DNA from 4 places in the Parabacteroides timonensis genome. Region 1 is predicted to be linked to each of the others. Evidence: riboswitches for the same ligand, from Rfam matches in the RefSeq annotation. Region 1 holds a riboswitch; each other region holds the start of a gene.
What was found. A riboswitch is a leader RNA that binds a small molecule or an ion and turns the genes downstream of it on or off. The one in region 1 is predicted to bind cobalamin.

Region 1 (6,204 bases):
AATGCGTCTAGGTTGAATGAGTGGCGGGTGTTCAAATCCCATTGCTGGTATTTCGGGGCGTAGCCGTATGTGCTGGAATAGCGTTCGCCCTGGATATGTCCGCTCAGGTTTACATTCAGGTGGTAGTTGTTCCAGTCATGATCCCAACGTGCATGTACATTGGCTGCATTCTTTACGCTCTTATCGACAGGAGTAATTACGACAATATCAGTTCCGGTTTTGCTGTCGTGTTCCAGTGTCTTAGCTTCGCTGTCTGTGTAGATGTAACCTCCGCCTACGGTGAATCCGGCTCCTGCATAAATATTTGCGTTTACACTGATCCCTTTGATTTTAGCCCGGTTCACATTGTCGCGCTGACGGATGGTAGAGAATTTCTCATGAAGCTCATCCAGTCCCATCTGGTGAATCTCTTCATCGCTTAATACGCGGTAATCGATCATGTCTTTAATATCGTTGTAGAATCCGGTGGCCGATATTGAAAAACGTGAGCATGTATATTCGCCGTTCAGTGAAAAGAAATTACTCTTTTCCGGTTTCAGGTCGGGGTTTCCAATCGTATAACGGCTTGAAGTTTTCGATTCGTCCGTTGCGTATAGTTGGGACAATGTGGGCGAACGGAAGCCTGTTGCGTACGATGCCCGGAAATTAAATCCTTTGAGTTTGTACATAAGGGCAACATTTGGAGTGGCATAGTTTTTAAAATTCTCATTGTAGAGATAGCGCACGCCTAATACGGCCTGTAGGTTTCTTAGTATCGTAATTTCATCCTGTGCAAAAAGTGCAATCGTATACATGCTCTTGAAGCTGATGTTATCCGATTGGCTTCTGAAGTTTTCATTGATATACTCGATACCTGTGGATACTTTATTCCACGTATTAGGTTTGAAAATACCTTTTACGGTTGCATCGTAATAAGTCGTTTCTTTACGGGTTTCTTTATCGCCGCGTTCGAAATCTCCGGTTTTGAGGAAATAGTCATATTTTGAGGTGTAATTGTCGGCAAAGAAGTCAGCATCGATGTAAGCGGATTTGTTGATCATATATTTGGCACCGGCACCATAGGTGTAGGTTTCATGCGCCATGTTATAGGTATAAGCCTGTGTCTCTTCATAGATCGGGTTGCCGTTTTCATCTTTCTTCTTTCCTTTCTTAAAGTAAGTGGCTGTTTCCGGTCGGCGGGTGTTATAGTCATAGTAATTACCACGTACGTAGAAAGATAAGCGGTCGGTTGCATTGTAAGCAAAACGTTGGCTGATATTGTCGGAGAGGAATCCGGTAGACATCGGGCGGCCTGTTTTATAGCCGTTTTCGTCGAGATCATTCACTTGCCAGTTATCCGCTTCCCTGCGCTGGTATGAAGTATAAGATGAAAATTTACCGGCATTTACGTCTGCATTTATATTTTCGCTGAACCGTCCTTTACTGGTATAATGGGTGTAGTTGGATACATTCACCGCATTCTTGGTATCATCTGTAATAATATTGATAACGCCGCCGATTGCATCGCTGCCGTAAAGGGCGGAAGCTGCCCCGCTCAGGATTTCGATACGCTTTATATTGGCGATATTGATACGTGTATAACGGTCGTCACCGGTCAGGCGTTTACCGTTTTCCAGCAGTAGCATATAGTCTTCGTTCATGCCGTTCAGGCTCAGTGTCGTTCCCATTCCGTTTGTCATGGTTGTTACATTCGGAGTCAGTTTGACCAGGGCATCTTCCAGGTTGGTTACGTTGGCATTTCCCAGGTCTTTGGCTGTGATCACCTGTATGGGGACAGGAGAGTTGGTCATGCGGCGGTGGGTTCCCGTACCGGTTATAACGACTTGTCCCAGGTTGATATAGCTTTCGCTCATCTTGATCAGGATATTTTCATCCTGGCTGTCTGCGGTATATTTCTGGGGAAGGAAACTAACATGTGTTACACTCAGCGTATGTTCACCTTCCGGCAGGTTGCTGATATTGAATTCTCCTTTACCATTGGTTGTGCATCCTGCCAGGCTATGGTCTATGCGGATATTGGCTCCTACGACAGGTTCGTTGGTTTCAGCGTTTACGACTTTCCCTTTCAGGGCGGTTTGAGCGAACATAGATACTACTATCCAACTGATAGCAGCTGTGAGTAAACATTTCTTTTTCATCGAAATTGTTTGTATAAGAATTAATAATTCACTTTCCTGGCCCGGGAGAGCTTGATTATTTGTCTGATCTGGCAGGTTTCCTGGCTTAACCCTGAAAAGCACCTTCCCATTTCTTGTAAACGAAACAGTGGTATAAGAAACTTTTCTTCGGATACGGGTATTACAGTAGCGGGCACTGCTTCGGATTGTCACCGAATTCCCTTTTATGCCGGTACAGAATGAACCGGCATCACCAAATCGGGCGCAAAAGTAGTTTTTTATTTAATAGCTTATGCTTACTTAGGCGATAAAAAAGTGTACAAACGTTAGATTTTGGGGAGTCGCCGGTTGTTATGTTGATAAAATGATGGATAATTCGCCGGATACTTGTCTTTACAGGCATATACCCTTCACGTGTCACACCTCTCATCACGTCATGAATATTAATTATTATCGGGTGAAGGCTCGTGTGAAACGTGGAAATGGAATTTTTTTATCTGGTATATCCCTGTCAATGACTAATAGAAATCCATATACCTTTTGATTGTTAGGGTATGAATGGCTACATGTTAAGTCATGGCCTTAAGTTTCTACCCTGTACAGGGTGATTTTTATGGGTCGGGACTTTACTCATGGTTGTAGGGACTTAACATTTAGTGGCCTGTCTTTTAACACATAGTATTTTCCCGGTATGGCATGCAGGGCAAGCCGAAGTCGGATAGAAGGTGGTGAAACGTTAGCCTTCACACGCTGATTATTGATATTCATAGTATGATGGGGGGTGAAAGGTGAAGGCTGAAGTGATGAAACTCTTTGTAAGCGTATAAAAAAGTGTTCCTTTACAGTGTAGGCACTGTAAAGGAACGTAAAACAGGTTAATTAACCAATACTATTCCGCCATCCGGTAAAATTTCCAGTTGATATTCGCCATTCTGTTTGACGGTAGCATCCGACATTCTTGGTGAACGATCTTTGTTGTCATCGTATTTCGTTACCTTTTGTCCGGCAAGCATGGGGAGAGAAACTTTCAGTTTCAAAGTTTCTTTACCTGCATTTATGCCTGTGATATACCATTTGTCTGCATGGCGACGGGCTAAAACACAATATTTGCCGGGATAACCATCGATAAAACGTGTCTCGTCCCAGGTTGTCGGTATCTGCTTCATAAAGTCGATCTCGAAGGACGGAACATCGGTCAGGTTGTTGGGCGTAAGTGCAAAGTTCTGTACCGGGCTTTGAAAAAGTACCGCCGTTGCAAGCTGGAAAATGTCGGTCGTTTTACGGATCGTGCCTCCATCGTTTGTACGGTTGTAACGTTTGTTCAGTAACGTACCTCCGAAGTCCATGCTCCCTACTGCATTACGGATGAACGGATGCAGGCAGGCGTTGTATGATTCCCTGTCGGCCCAGTATTGGTCGAATATCAGGTTTTCGGAAGCCAATACAGCTTCGCTGCCTACATAGTTCGGGTACATGCGTTCCCAGCCACGCGGAAGTGTACAGCCGTGGAAGATGATCATCAATCCATGTTCGTTGGCATCCGTCAGGATATCTTCATACAATTGCATGGTTTCTTGCTTATCACCACCGAAAAAGTCCACTTTCAAACCTTTCACTCCCTGTTCCTGTAGCCATTTCATTTCTTTTTTCCGGGCGGGAGAGGTACACATACGCTGTTTAGGCCCCTGAGGAGCATCGCTCCAGTAACCATTGGAGTTGTACCAGAGGAATATGCCCACATTTTTAGATTTGGCATATTTGATCAGTTCCGCCATCCGTTCATGGCCGATCTTTGTGTCCCACCAGTTGTCGATCAGTACATATTCGTATCCCATAGCGGATGCCAGGTCGATGTACTTTATCTGATCGTCATAGTTGATACTACCGTCTTGCCACACGATCCAACTCCAGGTGGAACGGCCGAACTTATAGTCCTGAGATGCATCGTACAACGGTTTTACCACATCGAAAGGAATTGTTGTTTCGACGATCGGCTGTAAATTGTCACCGACAGTGATGGTACGCCAGGGTGTTTCGCCCGGTAAAGCCAGGCCGGGTGCTGCGCTGCCGTTACCGTTGTTCTCTCCCGGATGAGGGAAAGCGATCGTATATAGCCCCTCTTTACTGCCATCGCTCAGATGGGATGCACAATATCGGCTGCTTACGCCTGTTTCCGACACCAATACCCAATTGTTATCGATATGGAACAGGCATGGGAAAGTATGACCTACTTTGTGTTTGGATATCATTCCGACAGGTTCATCGGGTGTATATTCCTCTTCGTAACTTGGCTTGGTACGTTCCCAGCCGGTCATAGGAGCGGCCTGAGGGCACATGAATGTCGTTGTCTGTTGTGGAAAGTCAAATCCGGTTGCCTCTTTTTCTATTACCAGACAGGCGGTATGTCCATATTGAGGAAATGCATATCGGAAGGCAATATCGTTATTACTTACCTGGAAGATTACATCCATCTTTTTCTGATCCGCATTTTCGAAGGTACAAACCAATTTGTTGGCAACATAATGGACATCCGCTGTTTTACAACGATTTAATGTGTACTGTTCATCCACATTACCCGTTTTGTGTTCGACCAACTTCATCCTTTTGCTGAAATCGCCGATATCGGTAAGTACTCCTAAAGGAGATTCTTCGATCACTGTTTTATCTTTATATGTGACCTGGTAGACCGGTTCGCCTCCTCTTTTTAAAGAGACTGTTACTTTTAGATTATTATCCGGTCCGCTGACCGTTCTCTCCTGTGCAAATAGAGGAGAGACGGCAAGCAGAACTGATAAACTGATTAATAATTTCTTCATGTAGTTCTATTGTATGTGAATAAAAAATTAGTATCCCGGATTTTGTACGAGATTCGGGTTTTTATCGATTTCCGACTTCATGATCGGTAACCAATACATCTTTTCATCGAACAGGCGGTCGCCGCCTACGTCGCTTCTTAACGGACTGACTGCATAGGTCTTATGTCCGTCGGGATATTTCTTGATGGTAACGGCATGTACCGTACGCCCCAGGTATTTAGGACCTTCTTTCCAACGGCGTACATCGAAATAGCGATGTTCTTCGAAGGCCAGTTCGATACGGCGTTCATGCTTGATATCCTCCAGTAATTGTGTACATGAAGAGGTGATGTCCGGCATATTTACTCGTTCGCGGATCGTATTTACCGCTTCACGTGCTCCGGCCTCATTGCCTATATGATATAAAGCTTCTGCCAGGTTCAGATATTGTTCACCCAGGCGTAACCAAATCCAGTTCTTTTTGTTGGTGAAATTCCAGGAGTTGCCGACATAGGTTTCGTCGATGAACTTTTTCAGGTTATAACCCGTCATAGAAGTGTTCCAGTTCTCTACTCCGAACTTGGAGTCTTTGCCTCCTGTACCGGCTTCGTTACCACTGGCATCTACATCCCAGTAAGTTTCCAATGTACGTTCTTTAAATGGTGCGCCATCGTACAAAATAGAGGCGTAAAAGCGTGGATCGCGGTTTTCGTAAGGTGCAGCGGCATGTTGAGGATTGTTCCAGTCGAAGTCTGTTCCGTCCTGGAATTCGTAATCGTCGACCAGTTCCTGAAGCGGACAGTTGCCACCCCAACCGCCGAAACCATTCGGGAAATTATATTGTTCGAGACTGGACAGGTTTTCTCCTAAACTACTGGTAGTTCCCATACGGGCAAACAAGACCTCTTTATTGGAAGATGTCGCATCGAGGAATATATTCTGATAGTTTTCAGACAGGTCGGAATAATTATTGAATAATGCATAACCTCCGGCTAAAGCTGCATCGATAGCAGCCTGGGCTGCGTCTGCTGCTTTTTTCCAACGGTCGGGATCAGGTGAGGTATATCCGACTTGCTCCAGTTTTACATTTTCGTTCATTAGCGGGCTGGCAGCATATAATAGAATACGTGATTTGAGAGCCAGGGCGGCAACACTGGTTGCACGTCCGTAATTGTCCCCGCTATAAGAAGCCGGTAGTTCTTCTGCCGCCTGAGTCAGTTCGTCGATCATAAAGTCGACACACTCTTTATAAGTAGCACGTTTGAGAGTCAGGATCTCATCTACATCATTCA
Region 2 (6,204 bases), on a different contig from region 1:
CTTCAGCCTTCAGTTCCAGATAATCGATGCCTTTAAGGACATTCGGCAAAGAAGTAGCCTTTTGCAGGCCATACAATCCATTGTATTCGATATTCATTTTATCCAGTTCACCGGTTTTGGTGGTGATAAGTACTACCCCATTCGCCGCACGGTTACCGTAAATCGCACTGGATGCTGCATCTTTCAAAACAGAAACCGATTCGATATCTTTGGGGTTAACCGCATCGAGACTACCCTCCATACCATCAATAATGATCAAAGGGTCTGTATTGTTGAATGTACCTATACCACGGATCTGTATCTTGGCATTATCATTTCCCGGCTGACCGGAAATCTGGCTGATAAAAGCACCGGTTATATTCCCTTGCAACATGGCACTGGCATTGGTATAAGCACGTCCTTTGGCTTTCGCCAGATCAAGACTTTCTACGGCACCGGTCAGATTCACCTTCTTCTGAGTACCGTACCCCACAACCACTACTTCATCCAGCAACTCGGAATTTTCTTCCAGATATACCATAAACCGGGCCTTGCCTTTTACCTGGATCGTCTTGGTCAGGTATCCCATATAGGAGACGGTAAAAGAGCCGTTGGAAGGAAGTTTTAATGAAAAGTTTCCATCTATATCGCTCACTGTCCCATTGGTCATACTGTTGGTTTGCTGTACGGTCGCTCCGATAATCGGTTCGTTATTAACGACATCAACAATTTTTCCAGTAACGGTTATCAAGGTATTAGACTCTGATTTTTTAAGGATAACCTGTCTCCCGTTTATCTGATAGGTAACACTTAATTGTTTAGCCAACATTTCCAGTACTTCATCGACAGGTTGGCTTTCTACTTTAAAACTGATCTTTTGATTTTCGTTTACGTCTGCATTATTATACATAAACGAATAATCGGTTGCCTTTCCTATTTCTGTCAGCAATACTTTTACAGTTACATTCGATTTATCTATGCTGATATTTTCCTGTTGAGCATGAGAAAGCATAGCTGCTGAGAATAATAAAAAGACAAATAATAGGCATTTTCTAAACATAGTTTAATATTTATAAGTTCACAAATTATTTTTCACTACCTTTGCCTTTAGATATACATAAGGGTCTTTTATCTAACTAAAAATAGCTAGATGACAAATGCACAATCTTATGACAATCAATAGTATGGGGAATGCCGGTTCTCCATACTTTTTTATATTATTTCGTGTCTTGCCTGATAACCACCTCCTCTCCGTTTACCGAATAATCGATTGACATTAATTGGTTCATCAAGCCCAATGTCTCATTCAAAGATTCAGTCTTAATTGTAAATGTATATTTCTGATCCAGGTCTACATTAAACAACCGAATGTTCACGCCATACCATTTTCCTATCTTTCTCGATATATCAGATAAATTCTCATTCTGGATAACCAGTATATTCTGAGTCCATATACCATAATCTTCCCCACGCTCATTTCGTATGGTAAACTTTCGCGGATCGTTTGTGTCTATATTGATAATCTGATTGGGCAGCAGAGAAGCGATAAGCTGGGTCTTGTCATGGAATACATCCACTTTTCCCTCCAGTAAAGCGATTTCGACCTCTCCCGGATCGCTTTTCACATTAAATTTTGTTCCTTTAACTACAATATTGATGCTACCGACAGATACCGTAAAAGGTAATCCTACCTGATGGGCCACATCAAAGAATCCTTCTCCCTTCAGATACAAATGCCGCTCCTCCATATTAAAATCAGATGCATACCGTAAACTGGATTCGCTGTTGATCCACACCTTACTCCGGTCAGGCAGGTTAAGGAATGACTTTTCTCCTTTCAGGGCCTGGAGTTCAAAATAATTTGATTGTTTTTCCATTCCCCAATAAAGTGCAGCAAAACCCATTACCATGATAACCGGTATCAGTATAGCCGCTATTTGTAAACGCCGATATTTATAATTGAGTCTTCTGACCTTCTCTTTCTGACGGGATTCCTGCTGCACATGATATCTCCGTTCATTAATCGAGTCATTATCATACGAATCCCAGATCGGAGATAATATTTCATCCAACGATTCAGTAGAGGCTGTACCTAGTTGCGATTTTAAGCGATCCAACTTTTTTGCATCTACATCATTATTCATCCAATCTCTGATGTCATTCGTTATGTTGTCTTTATGATCTTTCATATTATCGTTTTATATAGTATATATCTTGGAAAGGGAATTTTGTACCGCAAAAAAACAATGTTGCAAAACATATTCCGATTAAAAATGAAAAATAACCAGGATACTTCTCAACCGTTTCAGTTCTTCACGAACACTTTTCATTGCTTTTGTCAGGTTGTTCTTAACTGTTTGATGGGGGATATCAAGGCGGGAGGATATTTCTTGTGTGGACAGATCCTCTTCTGTTCTCATAATTAATATCTTTGCCTGTAAGGCCGGAAGCCTGGACATAGAACTGTAAATTCTATATTTGATATCCTGGCAAATCATGTGTTGTTCGATATCGGTACCATCGGCCTGATCTTCATCTATCGGAATTTGTAAATCTTCCAGTAATATTTCTTTGATCCTCTGTTGGAATATCGTCAAAATCTTATTCTTGGCGATGGTATACAGATAGGCTTTAAAAGATAACTCGGAAGACAACTGTTCCCGTTTTATCCAAATCTTCAAAAAGGTATCTTGCACGATATCCTGCGCTTCACTTTTTGACTTTAGCATTTTAAATGAAAATGAGTAAAGAGAGTCGGCATAGATTGAATACAAAGAATTAAAGTCATCAACTGAGCCATTTCTCAAACCATCGATCATTTGTTTTTCAATATAATTCATTGTTTTTCAGGTTGATTTGATGGGTGATCCTATCCTATTTATAATCCTAAATCACTCAAAAATACGAAATTACAACAAATTACATTTATTTTTTATTCTTTATTTCATTCCGGTTCAGGATACACCGATTACGCAGCATATACGCTTTGCCTCCCTCAACCGAAAACTATCACACAGAATGAGACAAAACTCAGGGTGAAGATATAAAAAAAATCAGTACCTTCGCGCCCGAATTGGTTCCGTACCCCCATTCGGGAATGCGGATTAAAAGGGAATCGGGTGTAAATCCCGGACAGTCCCGCTGCTGTGAAGCTCCGTTAACAGCCTAATACTACTTACGCCACTGGCAAAGCAGTTGACAGAGGACAGTTGACAGATTAAAGAATAATTAAACTGTCAACTGTCAACTATCAACTATCTCGTCGGGAAGGCTTTAGGATAGGAGTCAGTCAGAAGACCTGCCGTTCGTTCAGGCTCATATCCTCGTGGGTTAGGATAGGTGTAACATTTTAGAATATAGAAAAAATGATGACAGACAAGGATGTATTGTTATTACGACGCAAACTCGACCTTTTGCTTCGTACTGGCAAATTATTGATGGAAAGTGCTGCCGACACAAACCGTATTGAACGGAACATGAAACGGGTAGCAGCATTTATGGGTATACCGGAAGAGAAATTACATCTCGATATCCGGTGGACAATGATCATGGTAAATGTTAGTGACGAAAGAAACTCATTCTCCAAATTCCAGAAATGTGAAAAACATGGTATCAATATGACCATGATCTCGCAGATCAGCGATCTTTCGTGGCACGCCATCGAAGACGATTATTCTCTGGACCAATATGAGGAAGAACTGGAAAAGATTGCTTGCAAACCCAGAAACTATCTTCCCTACATCGTAGCTATCGGAGCAGGATTTGCCTGCGGGGGCTTCTGTAAATTATTCGGTTGCGACTGGATCGCTTTCCTGTTTGCTTCCATCAGTGCGTTTATTGGTTTCCGGGTACGCGCCCGCTGTATCGAGGCCGGCTTAAATGTCTATATGAGTATCGCACTTGCCGCTTTCGCTTCCACCTGCGTTGCTTATGCATCTTCTTTTACGGGATTGTCAGAAACACCTTATCAGCCGTTGCTGGCTTGCGCCCTGTTTATTGTGCCGGGAGTACCGCTGATCAATTTCGTGGATGATATGCTTGATAATCATCTGCTCGTCGGAATGACCCGTGCTGCCAATACTGCCATGATGGTAGTGGCAATGACTTTTGGTATCGCTTTTGCTATGCGCCTGCTTGTAATGAACGACATATCGATCGACCATAAGTTCAGCGAATTAAGCATGGTTCCTCACGACACGTACTTCGTTTATGCTATTGCCGCAGCGATTTCCGCCATGGGATTTTCTATGATCTTCAATATACAGCGCCGCCTGCTCTGGGTAGTAGCCCTAGGGGGTATTATCGCCGTATGTACCCGTAACTTCGTCAATTTTGAACTGGGCTATGGTCCCGTGATCGGTTCGTTTATGGGTAGTTTCGTTGTCAGTCTGCTTGCCGTAAAAGCAGTCCACTGGTTTCATGTGCCTAACCACGTACTGACTATCCCTTCAGTCATTCCGATGGTTCCGGGAGTACTGATGTATCGCTCCTTACTCGCATTCATCAATATGCATGGGGTCATTGGCGAAGTGACTAATGCTTTTGCCAACGGTATCAATTCGGCACTTATTATTCTTTGTATTTCCCTGGGAGTTGCCGTTCCGAATATCTTTGCCCGCCAATACATCGCCAAAGATCGTAAACGGTATCTGCAGGAAGAGTTGGAGAAACGCCGGCAACGTGGAAAATTTCTTGAATGGTAAGATAAATAAGTATATTTTTTAACAAAGAGAAACACAAGAAACAAATCCGTCCCACATTAGATTGAAACCAAAAAAGATCAGTTATGGATCAACATTCGACGGGAATGTTGATCCAAATTGTTCCATATCCAAAAGTTATTGGTCTATTTAGGTACATACCCAAAAATAGTTTAAAGTTTAACTAAATGCAAAAAAGCCCAAAAAGTAATATGTTCTGGTTTCCGGCGGGTTGTTTTCGTAATATTGCAACCTTGAAAACAGATTGAAAAGGTTAATTAGAATTGTATGGGAGAAACAAAAGGTTATGTTTCGCAGGTTATCGGGCCGGTTGTGGATATTCACTTCGATAACGAAAAAGAAGTAAAAGTAGTACTACCCCGCATCCATGACGCCATGGAGATAGCCCGCCCCAATGGAAAAGCGTTGATTGTCGAAGTACAACAACATATTGGGGAAAACACAGTCCGTACAGTCGCTATGGACACGACAGACGGATTGCAGCGAGGAATGGAAGCCGTTTCATGCGGTTCGCCTATTACCATGCCAGTTGGCGATCAGGTAAAAGGGCGTTTGATGAATGTTACCGGTGATTCGATCGACGGGATGGAAGAACTGGATCGTAAAGGAGCTCTCCCCATCCACCGTGAACCACCGAAGTTTGAAGATTTAACGACCAGTAAAGACGTTCTTTACACAGGTATTAAAGTGATCGATCTTTTGGAACCTTATTCCAAAGGGGGTAAGATCGGTCTTTTCGGAGGAGCCGGTGTAGGTAAGACGGTTCTTATCATGGAACTTATCAATAACATTGCTAAAAAGAACAACGGTTTTTCTGTTTTTGCCGGCGTGGGCGAACGTACCCGCGAAGGTAACGACCTGTTGCGTGAAATGATCCAGTCGGGTGTGATCCGCTACGGCAAAGAGTTCAGGGAAAGCATGGAAGCCGGGCACTGGGATCTGTCGAAGATAGATCACGAGGAACTGGCTAAATCGCAGGCTACATTGGTATTCGGACAGATGAACGAACCGCCCGGAGCGCGTTCGTCAGTGGCATTGTCAGGATTAACCATCGCCGAGTCGTTCCGCGACCTGGCACCCGAAGGGGAAACACGCGACATCCTGTTCTTTATCGATAATATATTCCGTTTTACCCAGGCTGGTTCCGAAGTTTCTGCGTTGTTGGGACGTATGCCGTCAGCGGTAGGGTATCAACCGACACTGGCTACCGAAATGGGAGCCATGCAGGAACGTATCACCTCGACAAAGAAAGGTTCGATCACCTCCGTACAGGCGGTTTATGTTCCTGCCGACGACTTGACAGACCCGGCACCGGCAACTACTTTTACACACCTGGATGCCACCACCGTATTGAGCCGTAAAATCACCGAGTTGGGTATCTATCCGGCTGTCGACCCGTTGGAATCGACTTCCCGTATCCTCGATCCTCTGGTCGTTGGAAAGGAACATTACGAAACAGCCCAGCGCGTAAAACAGATCCTTCAACGTAACAAGGAACTGCAGG
Region 3 (6,204 bases), 2.9 Mb from region 1:
AAACAATTTAAACCGGATAAATATCCGAACGTAGACGATGATGCGACGATCCTGGTGGAATATCCTTCTGCAACCGTACAGATCATGGGATCGTGGAACTGGCCGAAAGGACGAAAAGATATGCATATTTATGGTACTAAAGGATATATTTATCAGGACACACCGACTTCCATGCGTATTTACACCGATCGGAAAGAGACGACGGTACAACCTCCTGCATTGGAAGTTCCTTATAATGATTCTTTCTATTATCTAAAAGCGGCTGTTCGTAAAGAAATACAGGTTGCTCCCACCGATTTGTCTTCGCTGGAGAACAACCTGGTTGTAGTAGAGATTCTTGAATCTGCCATAAAGAGTGCCAAAAGCGGTAAACCGGTCCGGTTCTAACTGTCTGTCATTTCGCTGTAGAAAAGAACCGGTAGGTGATGTCTTTCATCATCCCGTTCTCGATACGGTAGAAACGTTGGTTTGTTGTGGGGGATTTCAATCCGCCCAAATGCTCGATATAGGGACCTAGTTTGATGTATTCAAAGAATTTCAGGTCGATAGCCGGGGATAGCTCGGGTTTTCCCGAATACCATCCGACTTTTACCGGAGTAACAGTCTGATGATGCAGATATTCCGCTAATTGTTTGATATCTGCAGGTGAAGCATCTCCACCCATGAAGCAGACACAGGTAATGGCCTTTCCGTACTTCTTGAGAAGTGCGGAAAGGTTTTCTTCTGTCAAAGGCTCGCCGATATCTTTCAGTAAATAGGGGCTATGGCAACCTTTGCACCGGTTGGGACAGTTAGATATGTTGATCGCCAACGTTATTTCGTCCGGTACTTCCTGAAAGACTATATCGTAATCAGTGTAACGTAGCATAATGTCTGATATGAGCTTCCTTCTGCCGAGGTTGTGAGAAATTGCTGATACGTTTCATATAACCGATAACGCGGGTCAGATAATCCACATTTTGACTGTGGCATTTGGGACATTCTTTTAAATAGCGTTTGTCGATATGGTTACAATCGTTACAAACGGTATTAGGTATGTTGAATGTAAAATAATTACACCCCTCTATAGCTGAGACACGCAGTAACTGACGGTATTGTTCTTTGCTCAGATGCTCTTCCAGGTTCATGTGGAGTGCCGAGCCACCGGTCAGATGTTCGATATAACGTCGGCCGTGGATGCGGAATTTGTCGACAACGTTGAGTGTCGTATCTTCCACGATATAGAAATAGCTGTTATAGCAATCGCGGAATGTCTGATAACCTGCTTCTTTATCCCATTTGGCATGTTTTACTCCTACATTTTCAGCAGGGATCATTTCGCAGTTGAACAATACTTCCTTACTACGGTACTTTTTGTTGTACTTCTCTACCATGCCGAGTATTTCCTGTACAAATGCTTCATATTTGGGATTGTCGTTGATTTCGATTCCCATAAACTGGGCGGCTTCAACCAATCCGTTCACCCCGATTGTAAGATACTGGCGATTCATATTGATATAACCGGCATCGAACAGAGGCAACATACCTTTGGCCTGTAATTGTTTCAGGTTCTCATTGTAGGCCAACTGGACTTTATGCACCAGGTCGATCACTTCTTCCAGGAAGAACGGATAAAGTATACCGGACTTCACGGCATGCTGGATACAACGGTTCAGGTTGATTGTCAATACACTTTTAGAACCGGTAGATACACCTCCGGCTCCCAGTGTATAACTGAAACCGTTGTCCTGTATTTCGTTGCGCAAACGGCAGCAACTACTTAACGAATCGGCATTATCGCTCATGTAGGTAAAGAAAGAATGTCCTTCGGCATACATCTCGGCTGTAAAATCACCGTATTCCTTATCGAGTACATCTCCGTCTTTTGACAGGAGTGCCATTGTTTCAACAGGAAAAGTCAGAATATTACGGGTACGTTCTTTGTTGAACCATTTCATGAACCGCTTTTGCAGCCAGTTTAACGAATCCCAATCGGGTTTGCTGCCGTCAGGGAATACAAAATTCTCGAAAAGGCTGTTGAAATAATACTTGTCATAATAGGCGATGTTCCAAAAGACAGCCTGGAAGTTTCTGGCTCCGGTAGGCTGGTTGATGGAATAGACTATTTGTTCGAAACAGTCTGTAATCATTTTGTCTATCGTTCGTTGCTTACTGGACAAGTCTACCACATCGTCGGCATGTCGGTAATAATCCTTTCCATATTCCAATCCGACAAAATAATTCATATACATCAGAAACTCGGGAGTCGCACACGCACCGCTCAACATACTTGAAACGATGAATACCATATTGATGAAACCGCCACAGAAAGATTTCAGGTTGGTTGGGGCGGTAGAGTTACCTCCGACAGAAGCTGTACCGCTTATCAGCCAGGGATACATTGTTATACTGGCACAATAGTTGGCAAGGTTTGTTTCATCATTCTTATAAATGAAATGGTGATTCAACAGTTCCAGATAACGGTCCGATACTTCTTTGCCGTACATATCTTTTAGCCGGTCTGTTAGCAGCCGGCGGTTCAGGCGGATAAAGTTTGATTTCGGTAATTCACCTATCAGGGTCGCGATATTTTTATTCTCCACATTGGCATTAGCATCATATTTACTTCCGGTAGCCGGATTGGATGCATCGCAATAATCCAATAGAAAGCGTAGTTTATCCCTTACTTCCCGATCTTCCAGATGTTTCTGCCGGTATAGCATATATGACTTAGCTACCGCATAATAATGCTCTGCCATCAAGGCAACTTCCACCTGGTTCTGAATATCTTCCACACTTGTCCCTTCGCTGACACTGATGCGGCTGAGGATATTGGTTATTACTTCCTGGGTAGCAAAACTTCCTACCGACAAAAATGCTTTAGCTATCGCATTCTTGATTTTGTCAAGTGAGAATACTTCTTTTTTACCATCTCTCTTGACAATAAAAATCTCCGTGCTGATCATACTTTTTATTTAAGATTAAACAATACTTCTGTTCATGCAGTTCCGCAATGATTCCCGGAGATAAAGTGATAAATGGATCTTATAAGGATTCATACCACTGCTTTTCACCCGAAAGCGCTGGATTCTGTCTGATTGAAATGGCAGGTCTTCTGACTTGTTTCAGTAGTAACACCTTCCCGGCCTTGAGACCAGTGGTATATGACAGTTACTACATTTCTCCTTTGCAGGAGCAAAACTTACAGCTACGGGGATAGTTCCTGATTTTCACAGGATTCCCTTTTAATCTTTCTCACTGAAATGTGATTCGGAAACCATTGTCGATAACAAAGATATGAATTAATTCAATATTGCAAGGAGGCATATATGGTTACGTTATTCATCCGTAATACATCCCAGATGGGATATTATGAGGCAGTGATTATAAAACAAGAAACCCCGGTGAAATCACTTCACCGGGGTTTTATATTTAATTAGGATATTATAAACAATATCTGAAATTATTTGTACGGTTCGCCTTTAACAGCTGCGATACCCGGCAGAACTTTGCCTTCGATAGCTTCCAGCAAAGCACCACCACCTGTAGATACATAAGATACTTCGCTTGCAATACCGAACTTGTTAACGCAAGCAACAGAGTCGCCACCACCAACAAGAGAGAATGCACCGTTCTTAGTAGCTTCAACGATAGCGTTACCTACTGCACGAGAACCGTCAGTGAAGTTTTCGAATTCGAATACGCCTGTAGGACCGTTCCAAAGGATAGTCTTAGATTTCTTGATAACGTCAGCGTAGATTTCGATAGTCTTAGGACCGATGTCAAGACCTTCCCATCCGTCAGGAATTTCGTTAACGTTAGCAAATTTAGTATTTGCGTCGTTGCTGAAAGCATCAGCGATCTTAGCGTCGACAGCCAATACCAGGTTTACACCTTTTTCTTTTGCTTTCTTCATCAGGTCGAGAGCCAGATCCAGTTTGTCATCTTCGCAGATAGAGTTACCGATCTTGCCGCCCATAGCCTTAGTGAAAGTATAAGTCATACCACCTGTTACGATCAGGTTATCTACTTTGTTCAGCAGGTTTTCGATGATTTCGATTTTAGAAGAAACTTTAGAACCACCCATGATAGCGGTAAACGGACGAGCGATGTCGTTCATTACTTTTTCTACAGCTTTTACTTCTTTTTCCATCAGGTAACCGAACATTTTGTGGTCAGCATCGAAGTAATCAGCGATCAGCGCCGTAGAAGCGTGAGCACGGTGAGCAGTACCGAATGCATCGTTTACATAGCAGTCTGCATAAGAAGCCAATCTCTTAGTGAATTCTTTCTGGCTTTCTTTTACTGCTTTTTTAGCAGCTTTCTTTTCGTCGTCTGTTGCATCTTCAGCCAAACCTCTGGGTTTACCTTCTTCTTCTGCATAGAAACGAAGGTTTTCCAGCAATAAAGCTTCGCCCGGTTGCAGAGCAGCAGCTTTAGCACCAGCTTCTTCACCAATACAGTCGTTAGCAAACTGAACTTCTACGCCCAGTAATTCAGATACACGACCCAAAATATGTTTCAGTGAAAATTTATCAGTAACGCCTTTCGGACGACCCAGGTGAGAACCTATGATTACACTGCCACCGTCTGCCAGGATCTTCTTAAGAGTAGGAAGAGCGGCACGAATACGGGTGTCGTCTGTGATGTTGAAGTTTTCGTCCAATGGAACGTTGAAGTCAACTCTTACAAATGCCTTTTTGCCGGCAAAATTGAAATTGTCAATTGATTGCATAACTCTTGTATTTAAATTTCTGTATAAAATGTCTTTCTTAGCGCTCGCAAACTTACACAAAAATATTTTATTTCAATGTTACATTTGCAGAATAATTCGGTCTGTTTAGCATACAAATGGCTTCTTTTAGGGTTGTCTATATATAATGTATAGGAAAGGTTCGTTTGTTATCGCATCCATAACAGAGCTTTAACGGATTAGGAAAGGAAATGCTTGTACGATAGTTTTTTTTTAATTCTTTTAAAAGTATCTAATACTCTCTGTCTATATATTTGCCTCCGGCTAATAAGTAATCATTTTTGTATACTCTATAAAAATCATTATGAAAATGCAAATTAACTGTTTAAACCTATTATTTGTACTGTTATTGGGGATAATCCCTTGTAGTAAAGTCCACGCTGATGATTCTGAAAAGAGCGTGATGTTGTACACTCCCTACACAAAGATAGCGGTTCCGCCGGGGGAGTCGATCGATTACAGTATTGACGTCATTAACAAAAGTGACGAAGTGAAAAATGCAACTATCTCTGTCGAGGGAATGCCTCGGGGATGGAGTTATGAAGTAAAGTCCGGGGGATATTCGATCAGCCAGCTTTCGGTCCTTCCGGATGAGAAGAAGAATTTTTCCCTGAAGGTGGAAGTGCCGGTGAAAGTGAATAAGGGAACTTATAATTTTACGGTTTCGGCTGATGGCATGGCAAAACTTCCGCTTACTATTACCGTTTCCAAGCAGGGAACTTATCAGACAGACTTCACAACTACCCAGCCAAATATGGAAGGTAATTCCAAATCTACTTTTACCTTTAATGCAACGATCAAGAATCGTACTGCGGAACAACAACTTTATGCCCTGACGGCTGAAGTGGAAAGAGGTTGGAATGTGGTGTTTAAGCCTAATTATAAGCAGGCGACATCTGCACAGGTAGAACCGAACGCGACTCAAAATATAACGATCGATGTCAATCCGCCGGCAAATGTAGCAGCAGGAACTTATAAAATCCCCGTTCATGCATCGACTGGTTCTACTTCTGCTGATCTGGAACTGGAAGTAGTCATCACCGGTTCCTATGAAATGGAATTGACGACACCGAGGGGATTGCTTAGTTCGGATATAACGGCTGGCGATACCAAGCGGATAGATCTGGTAGTAAAGAATAACGGTTCCGGTGAGTTGAAAGATGTAACATTTTCAGCAAGTAAACCGGTAGACTGGGAAGTCTCTTTCGATCCTGCCAAGGTCGTAAAACTGGGGGCAGGGCAGAGTACAAATGTGGTGGCTATCGTAAAGGCTTCCAAAAAGGCGCTTCCGGGCGATTATGTTACAAAAATGGAAGCAAAGACGCCGGAAGTTAATGCTACTGCAGATTTCCGTATCTCCGTAAAGACCCCGATGGTCTGGGGATGGGTCGGCGTATTTATTATAGTGGTAGTATTAGGTGGTGTGTATTATCTGTTCCGCAAATACGGAAGGAGGTAAGCCATGTGCCAGC
Region 4 (6,204 bases), 3.2 Mb from region 1:
TGCCGACTAACTCGAGCATATCACCCGGATCGATCTTAGTCGCAGCCAATACCGGTATACTGATACCTGCACGTTTGATACTTTTGATACTGACACCATGCATCACCTTTTCCTTACGGAGCCGGGCTACGGTCATCCCAACGAATTTTTTGCGTGATATCAGGACCGGCAATGTCTCTGCCGGGAAATCCAGTAATTCGATATCGTTCACCTCGTCTCCGATCCAGTCTTCTTCCCCGATCACAAACTCGCGACGGCCGCTCAATACGACCTCGTTTCCTTTCATAAGCATCAGGTCAGGCTTCACCTCATAGACAATACCGTTGATACGGACACGTTCGACGAACAAACGCCGTCCCTGCCCTTCCAGATAATCTTCCAGCTCCTGCACCGTCTTACCGGCTCCGAACCAATCGTTATTTATCTTATATGCACGGAAAGTAATCGGACGGGCGGCAGGCATGAAACCGGGTTGTTCGCTCTCATCGTCAGTTCCCATCTTCGACTCTAATTCTTTACAGGCTTTCTTTACGGAAGCTAACCCTCCAAGGAAACGGGGAGCGATATCACTCATGATCCAGGCAGAGCCGGCCGTACCGAAAATATAAGAAACGGCATAAGCCACAGGCATCACGTTTATCATCGAAGCTTTGTCGGCGGCGCTCATTCCACCCTGGTTGATCGTATCTTCCGCCACACCCAATACGGCAGAGATCGTCTGTGAACCAGCCAGTAACCCGGCAGCTTCACCTGCATTGTATCCCATCAACTTTGCCAACAGGAAAGGGACAAACAGACAGAACAGACACATCAGTACAGCAAAAAGGACCTGCGGAAGTCCTTCTTTCTTCAGTCCACGAAAGAACTGCGGGCCTACACTGTAGCCCACGGCAAAAAGAAATAAAAGAAAAAATACCGACTTGATAGGTGCTCCGATATCGATATGTAACTGTCCGATTATTACTCCGACCAATAGGACACTGGTAACGGTTCCCAACGAAAATTTCCCTATCTTGAACTTACCGATCCAGAACCCAAAAGCCAGCGTCAAAAAGATGGCCAGTTCCGGATAGTGTTTAAGTAAATCTACAAACCACTCCATATATAAACTGTTTGGCGTTAATACTAAATAGACATTGTTATGTCCGGTTTTTACTTGTGGTAATGAAACAGAAGCCATAAGGCAGTTGTTCCGACAGAATCAATTAAGATAGTATAAAATCCCTCTTATTTTAAATAATTTTCTATCTTTGTCACCGCTTTGGTGATACGGTAACTTCCGGTTATCGTATAAAAGGGAATCCGGTGAAAATCCGGAACAGTGCCCGCTACTGTTAAGCCCATTCCGAAGGAAAGCATTCTTACACCACTGTCCGATACAAGGACGGGAAGGTCGCTTTCCGGGCAAGTCAGGAAACCTGCCAAGTTTTTTATATTGTATCTTCCCGGGGTCAGGAGGATGATAAGAACATACGGACAATCTCTTTTCATAAAAAATGTTTACCGGCTACTGGTATTAGGGTTTGTCGTATTCGTAGGTTATCTTTTAATTTACATTATATGAAACATTTACTATTACTTATTGCTTGTATGCTCGCACCTATGTGCTGGGCACACGATGGCGAAAACTTCGAGGCATCCGACATGCTGGCCTCCATGCAACCGGGTGACAAAGCCGCCTTATTAATGGTACATTTCGGTACCACGTATGACAACACCCGTGCGCTTACTATCGACGCGATCAATCAGAAAGCAAAGGAAGCCTTTAAAGACATGGAAGTACGCGAAGCTTACACCTCCCGTATTGTCGCACGCCGCCTGAAAGCACGCGGTATCGAAAAACTGAATCCTATGGAAGCGCTGGAAAAACTGAAAGCCGACGGATATACCCATATCCTTATCCAGTCAACCAACATTATCGAAGGGGTAGAAATGGAATCGCTTCGCAAAGACATTGCGCCGCTGGAAAAGAATTTCAAAGACATACGCATCGGCAACCCGTTGCTTTATACGCCTCACGATTTTGAGGATGTAATAATAGCCATCACAAAGAACGGGGCGAAAGAAGGTGCAACCGTCCTTGTAGGACATGGCACATACACACCTGCGACAGCTCAGTATGCGATGATGGATTATATGTTGCATTCGAAAGGTTACAACGATTATTATGTGACAACAGTTGAAGGTTACCCTTCTTTCGACGATATGGTTGCCAAACTTGAAGCAGGCAAAACAAAGAAAGTACTATTGATGCCTTTCATGTTCGTTGCCGGCGACCATGCGAACAACGATATCGCAGTCGACATGAAAGAGGAACTGGAAGGGAAAGGTTACCAGGTTTCCGTATTTATGCAGGGGTTAGGACAAAATCCGGAAATCCAGAATATATTTATCGATCATGCCAAGTTTGCCGCCAAACACAAGATGATAAATATTATGGATAAGAAGAAAAAGTACGCTGCAGAAAAAGATTAGTACTATAAGAGACTAATATCTCCCCATTTACATAGAAATATACAATAAGTAAATTCATTCAAATAATACATCTGAATGCAATTCCAATTTCTTCCGAATGAAACTTGATTTTCTTTCGGAAGGAATTTTCTTTTGTACCGGATGAAAAAACAGAATTGAAGGCTATATATAATCCTATTATACCAATAAAATACATTATCTTTGTTGGTACTGATAAAATCAGAATCAATAACTCAAAGCTAAAAGATGAATACAGGGAAAATAATCGTAGCCGGGATCGGTCCTGGTAGCGAATCTGATATTACTCCGGCAGTTCTGTCTGCCATCCGTCAGTCGGATGTCATCGTCGGGTATAAATATTACTTTCAGTTTGTTGAATCAGCGATCCGTCCCGATGCAATCTGTATCGACTCGGGGATGAAACGCGAAAAAGTCCGGGCAGAAGAAGCCTATAATTATGCTACCGAAGGCCATGTGGTAACAGTTATCAGTTCCGGCGACTCCGGTATTTATGGCATGGCTCCCCTTATCTACGAGATGAAACGCGAAAAAGGAAGCGATATTTCGATCGAAGTACTTCCGGGAATCAGTGCTTTCCAGAAAGCAGCCTCTCTGTTGGGTGCTCCGGTAGGACACGATTTCTGTGTGATCTCCCTCTCCGACCTGATGACACCTTGGGAAATGATAGAGAAACGGATCAAAGCCGCTGCCTCTGCCGACTTTATCACGGCTATCTACAATCCCAAAAGCGAAGGCCGCTACTGGCAGCTCTACCGCCTTATCGAACTCTTCCTGCAGGAACGTGACCCGCAGACACCTGTCGGTTTTGTCCGCCAGGCAGGACGTGAGGAACAGACTGTCACCATCACCACGCTGGCCGAATTCGATCCCGAACAAGTGGATATGTTTACTGTGATCATCATCGGTAACTCCCAGACATATCAATTCGATAATCACATGATAACCCCACGCGGCTATTATGGAGAGATCAAGATGGGTAAAAAAGAAACAGGTATCGGACAAGATATCATGATACGCAGTTTCCGGACAATCGAGAAAGAATTAAAGAACAAAGATATTCCATTAGACAAGAAATGGGCCTTACTGCACGCAATCCATACCACTGCCGATTTCGACATGGAAAACGTATTGCGGATAGACGACAACGCTGTGGCAACCCTCTACGAATTACTTAATAGCGGAAAGGTACACACCATCATCACCGATGTCACCATGGCTGCCTCCGGTATCCGTAAAGGAGCCTTACAACGCATGGGCATAGAAGTGAAATGCTATCTGTCTGACGAAAAGGCAATGGCCCTGGCTTCTGAAAAAGGGATCACCCGTACACAGGCTGGTATCCGTGTGGCCGTCAGCGAACATCCGGACGCTTTATATGTATTCGGTAATGCACCGACAGCCCTTATGGAATTGTGCGACCTGATACGGAAAGGGAAAGCGACCCCGGCCGGCATTATTGCCGCACCTGTCGGCTTTGTGCATGTACAGGAGTCCAAACATATGGTAAAACCGTTCGTCTCCATCCCTAAACTGATCGTTGAGGGACGAAAAGGCGGCAGTAACCTGGCAGCCACACTAGTAAATTCTATACTTTGTTATAACGACGCTATTAATTTAAAACCGGGAAGAGACGTATGAGAACACAATTTATCGTTATCGGTATGCCCGATAATCAAGAGTATATCAGCTACAATATAGATATACAGGATATCATCAATAGCAACACCCACTTTTCAGGAGGAAAACGACATCATGAACTGCTCCGGCCGTTCCTGCCTCCCGAAGCTGTATGGATCGATATAAAAGCACCTCTGTCCGAAGTTTTCGCAGAATATGAATATCACCAGAAGATCGTTGTATTTGCATCGGGTGATCCTTTATTCTCGGGATTTGCTTCAACCATATTAAAGCGCATGCCGGAAGCCGAAGTAACGATCATACCATCGTTCAACTCTTTGCAAATGCTTTCGCATGAATTGAAAATGTCTTACGAAGATATGCTTATGGTTCCTCTTACAGGCCGTCCCTGGCATGAACTGGATCGTGCGTTGATAGAGAACAGAAGTAAGATCGGTATCCTGACCGACCATGTGCATACACCGGCCGCCATTGCCATGCGTCTGTTGAAATACAATTTCACACAGTATAAAATGTATATAGGCGAACATTTAGGCAATCCGGAGAAACAACGTGTCTCACGCTCACTCGCCCTGTCAGAAGTTGAAGAGCATCCGATCGACAGTCCTAACTGCGTGATCTTGGAACGGATGTATAACGACATTACTTACCGTCCATTGGGAATCCCCGACAAGATGTTCGAACTACTTGACGGACGCGAACGGATGATCACAAAAGCACCGATCCGTATTCTCGACATGAGTGCCCTGATGTTGCCTATGTGTGATCATTTCTGGGACATAGGTTTCTGTACCGGTTCTATTTCCATCGAAGCCAAACGACAATATCCGCACCTGCATATCCATGCATTTGAGATCCGTAAGGAATGTTGGCAACTGATGGAAAATAACAGTTCCCGCCTGGGTGCTCCCGGCATCGATGTACATATCGGCGACTTTATGGAAGAAGAGGTATCCGACCTGCCGGCACCCGATGCAGTCTTTATCGGTGGTCACGGAGGAAAGCTGAAAGAGATAGTAAATAAGGTAGCCCGCTATCTGGCACCCGACGGGTTACTGGTTTTCAACTCCGTATCCGAAGAAAGCGAAAAATTATTTATCGACTCGGTTCTTGAAGCCGGATTGAAACTGGATGATCCTTTACATATAACCGTCGGCGATTATAACCCGATAGTCATACTAAAGGCATTTAAAGAAGCAAAATAGGAGAACAATGAATAAACGATCTTTAGCTATTGTGGTAGTCTCTACAAGTAGTCTACCCCTGGCACGTCAAATAAAAAAGCAGTATACTGATGCTGTTATTTACAGCAAAGAGTCAGAAGAAGAAACAGTTTTGATGGAATCGATCGACTCTATTATGGGAGATCTTTTCCTGAAAGTGGATGCTATCGTCTTTATCGGTGCGATGGGGATCTGCGTTCGATGCATCGCTCCCTATATTATGGATAAACATACCGACCCGGCTGTGGTCTGCATCGACAGTACAGGCAAATATATCATCCCCGTCCTGTCGGGACATATCGGAGGAGCAAACGAACTGAGCAAAGAACTGGCGCAACTTCTCGGCGGTAATGCCATCATTACGACCCAGAGCGACAACACCGGATTGTGGGCACTGGATACGCTGGCCGAGAAATTCGGCTGGTCTGTCGTAGCCGACGACCTGACCGACAACGAGAATGCCATGAACGCCTGCATCGCCGCCTTCGTCAATAAAAAGCCGACAGCCTTGTTGCTCGACGTGCGCGATCCGGGAACGGAATATCTGGAAAGTACTTGTCCCGATCATGTTCAGCTATTCAATAAATTTTCAGATATACCGCTCGATAAATTCGCCCTGGTGATAACGGTCGGACCGTTTATCTATGAGGCCGAAGTAATGATGGTTTCTTTCTTCCCGAAAGTATTACATATCGGTATCGGTTGCCGGAAAGATATAAAAGGAGATCCGGTAGAGCTTCATCAACATATCATCGGGACACTGATCGATAATAATATCTGTCCCGAGTCGATCGTCGATATTTCATCCATCGATATAAAGAAGGACGAGGCCATGCTCGCCCTATTG

Region 2: another riboswitch for cobalamin. It lies ahead of BQ7394_RS01410 (threonine/serine exporter family protein); the one in region 1 lies ahead of BQ7394_RS24465 (TonB-dependent receptor).
Region 3: another riboswitch for cobalamin. It lies ahead of nrdD (anaerobic ribonucleoside-triphosphate reductase); the one in region 1 lies ahead of BQ7394_RS24465 (TonB-dependent receptor).
Region 4: another riboswitch for cobalamin. It lies ahead of BQ7394_RS12120 (sirohydrochlorin cobaltochelatase); the one in region 1 lies ahead of BQ7394_RS24465 (TonB-dependent receptor).

The regions. Positions count from the first base shown of each region.
Region 1 covers NZ_LT669941.1:4,278,863-4,285,066, forward strand. The annotation lists gene BQ7394_RS24465 (TonB-dependent receptor) at 1-2,138, opposite strand, end outside; cobalamin riboswitch at 2,192-2,390, opposite strand; gene BQ7394_RS24470 (glycoside hydrolase family 97 protein) at 2,993-4,933, opposite strand; gene BQ7394_RS24475 (RagB/SusD family nutrient uptake outer membrane protein) at 4,961-6,204, opposite strand, start outside.
Region 2 covers NZ_LT669940.1:140,817-147,020, reverse strand. The annotation lists gene BQ7394_RS01425 (TonB-dependent receptor) at 1-1,039, opposite strand, end outside; gene BQ7394_RS01420 (FecR family protein) at 1,197-2,168, opposite strand; gene BQ7394_RS01415 (RNA polymerase sigma factor) at 2,247-2,819, opposite strand; cobalamin riboswitch at 3,036-3,299, shown strand; gene BQ7394_RS01410 (threonine/serine exporter family protein) at 3,345-4,682, shown strand; gene atpD (F0F1 ATP synthase subunit beta) at 4,968-6,204, shown strand, end outside.
Region 3 covers NZ_LT669941.1:1,369,564-1,375,767, reverse strand. The annotation lists gene BQ7394_RS13260 (Gfo/Idh/MocA family protein) at 1-387, shown strand, start outside; gene nrdG (anaerobic ribonucleoside-triphosphate reductase activating protein) at 395-868, opposite strand; gene nrdD (anaerobic ribonucleoside-triphosphate reductase) at 852-2,945, opposite strand; cobalamin riboswitch at 3,068-3,277, opposite strand; gene BQ7394_RS13245 (phosphoglycerate kinase) at 3,443-4,714, opposite strand; gene BQ7394_RS13240 (COG1470 family protein) at 5,037-6,191, shown strand; gene BQ7394_RS13235 (ABC transporter ATP-binding protein) at 6,195-6,204, shown strand, end outside.
Region 4 covers NZ_LT669941.1:1,113,189-1,119,392, forward strand. The annotation lists gene aspT (aspartate-alanine antiporter) at 1-1,102, opposite strand, end outside; cobalamin riboswitch at 1,246-1,440, shown strand; gene BQ7394_RS12120 (sirohydrochlorin cobaltochelatase) at 1,561-2,475, shown strand; gene cobJ (precorrin-3B C(17)-methyltransferase) at 2,722-4,134, shown strand; gene cbiE (precorrin-6y C5,15-methyltransferase (decarboxylating) subunit CbiE) at 4,131-5,339, shown strand; gene cobM (precorrin-4 C(11)-methyltransferase) at 5,347-6,204, shown strand, end outside.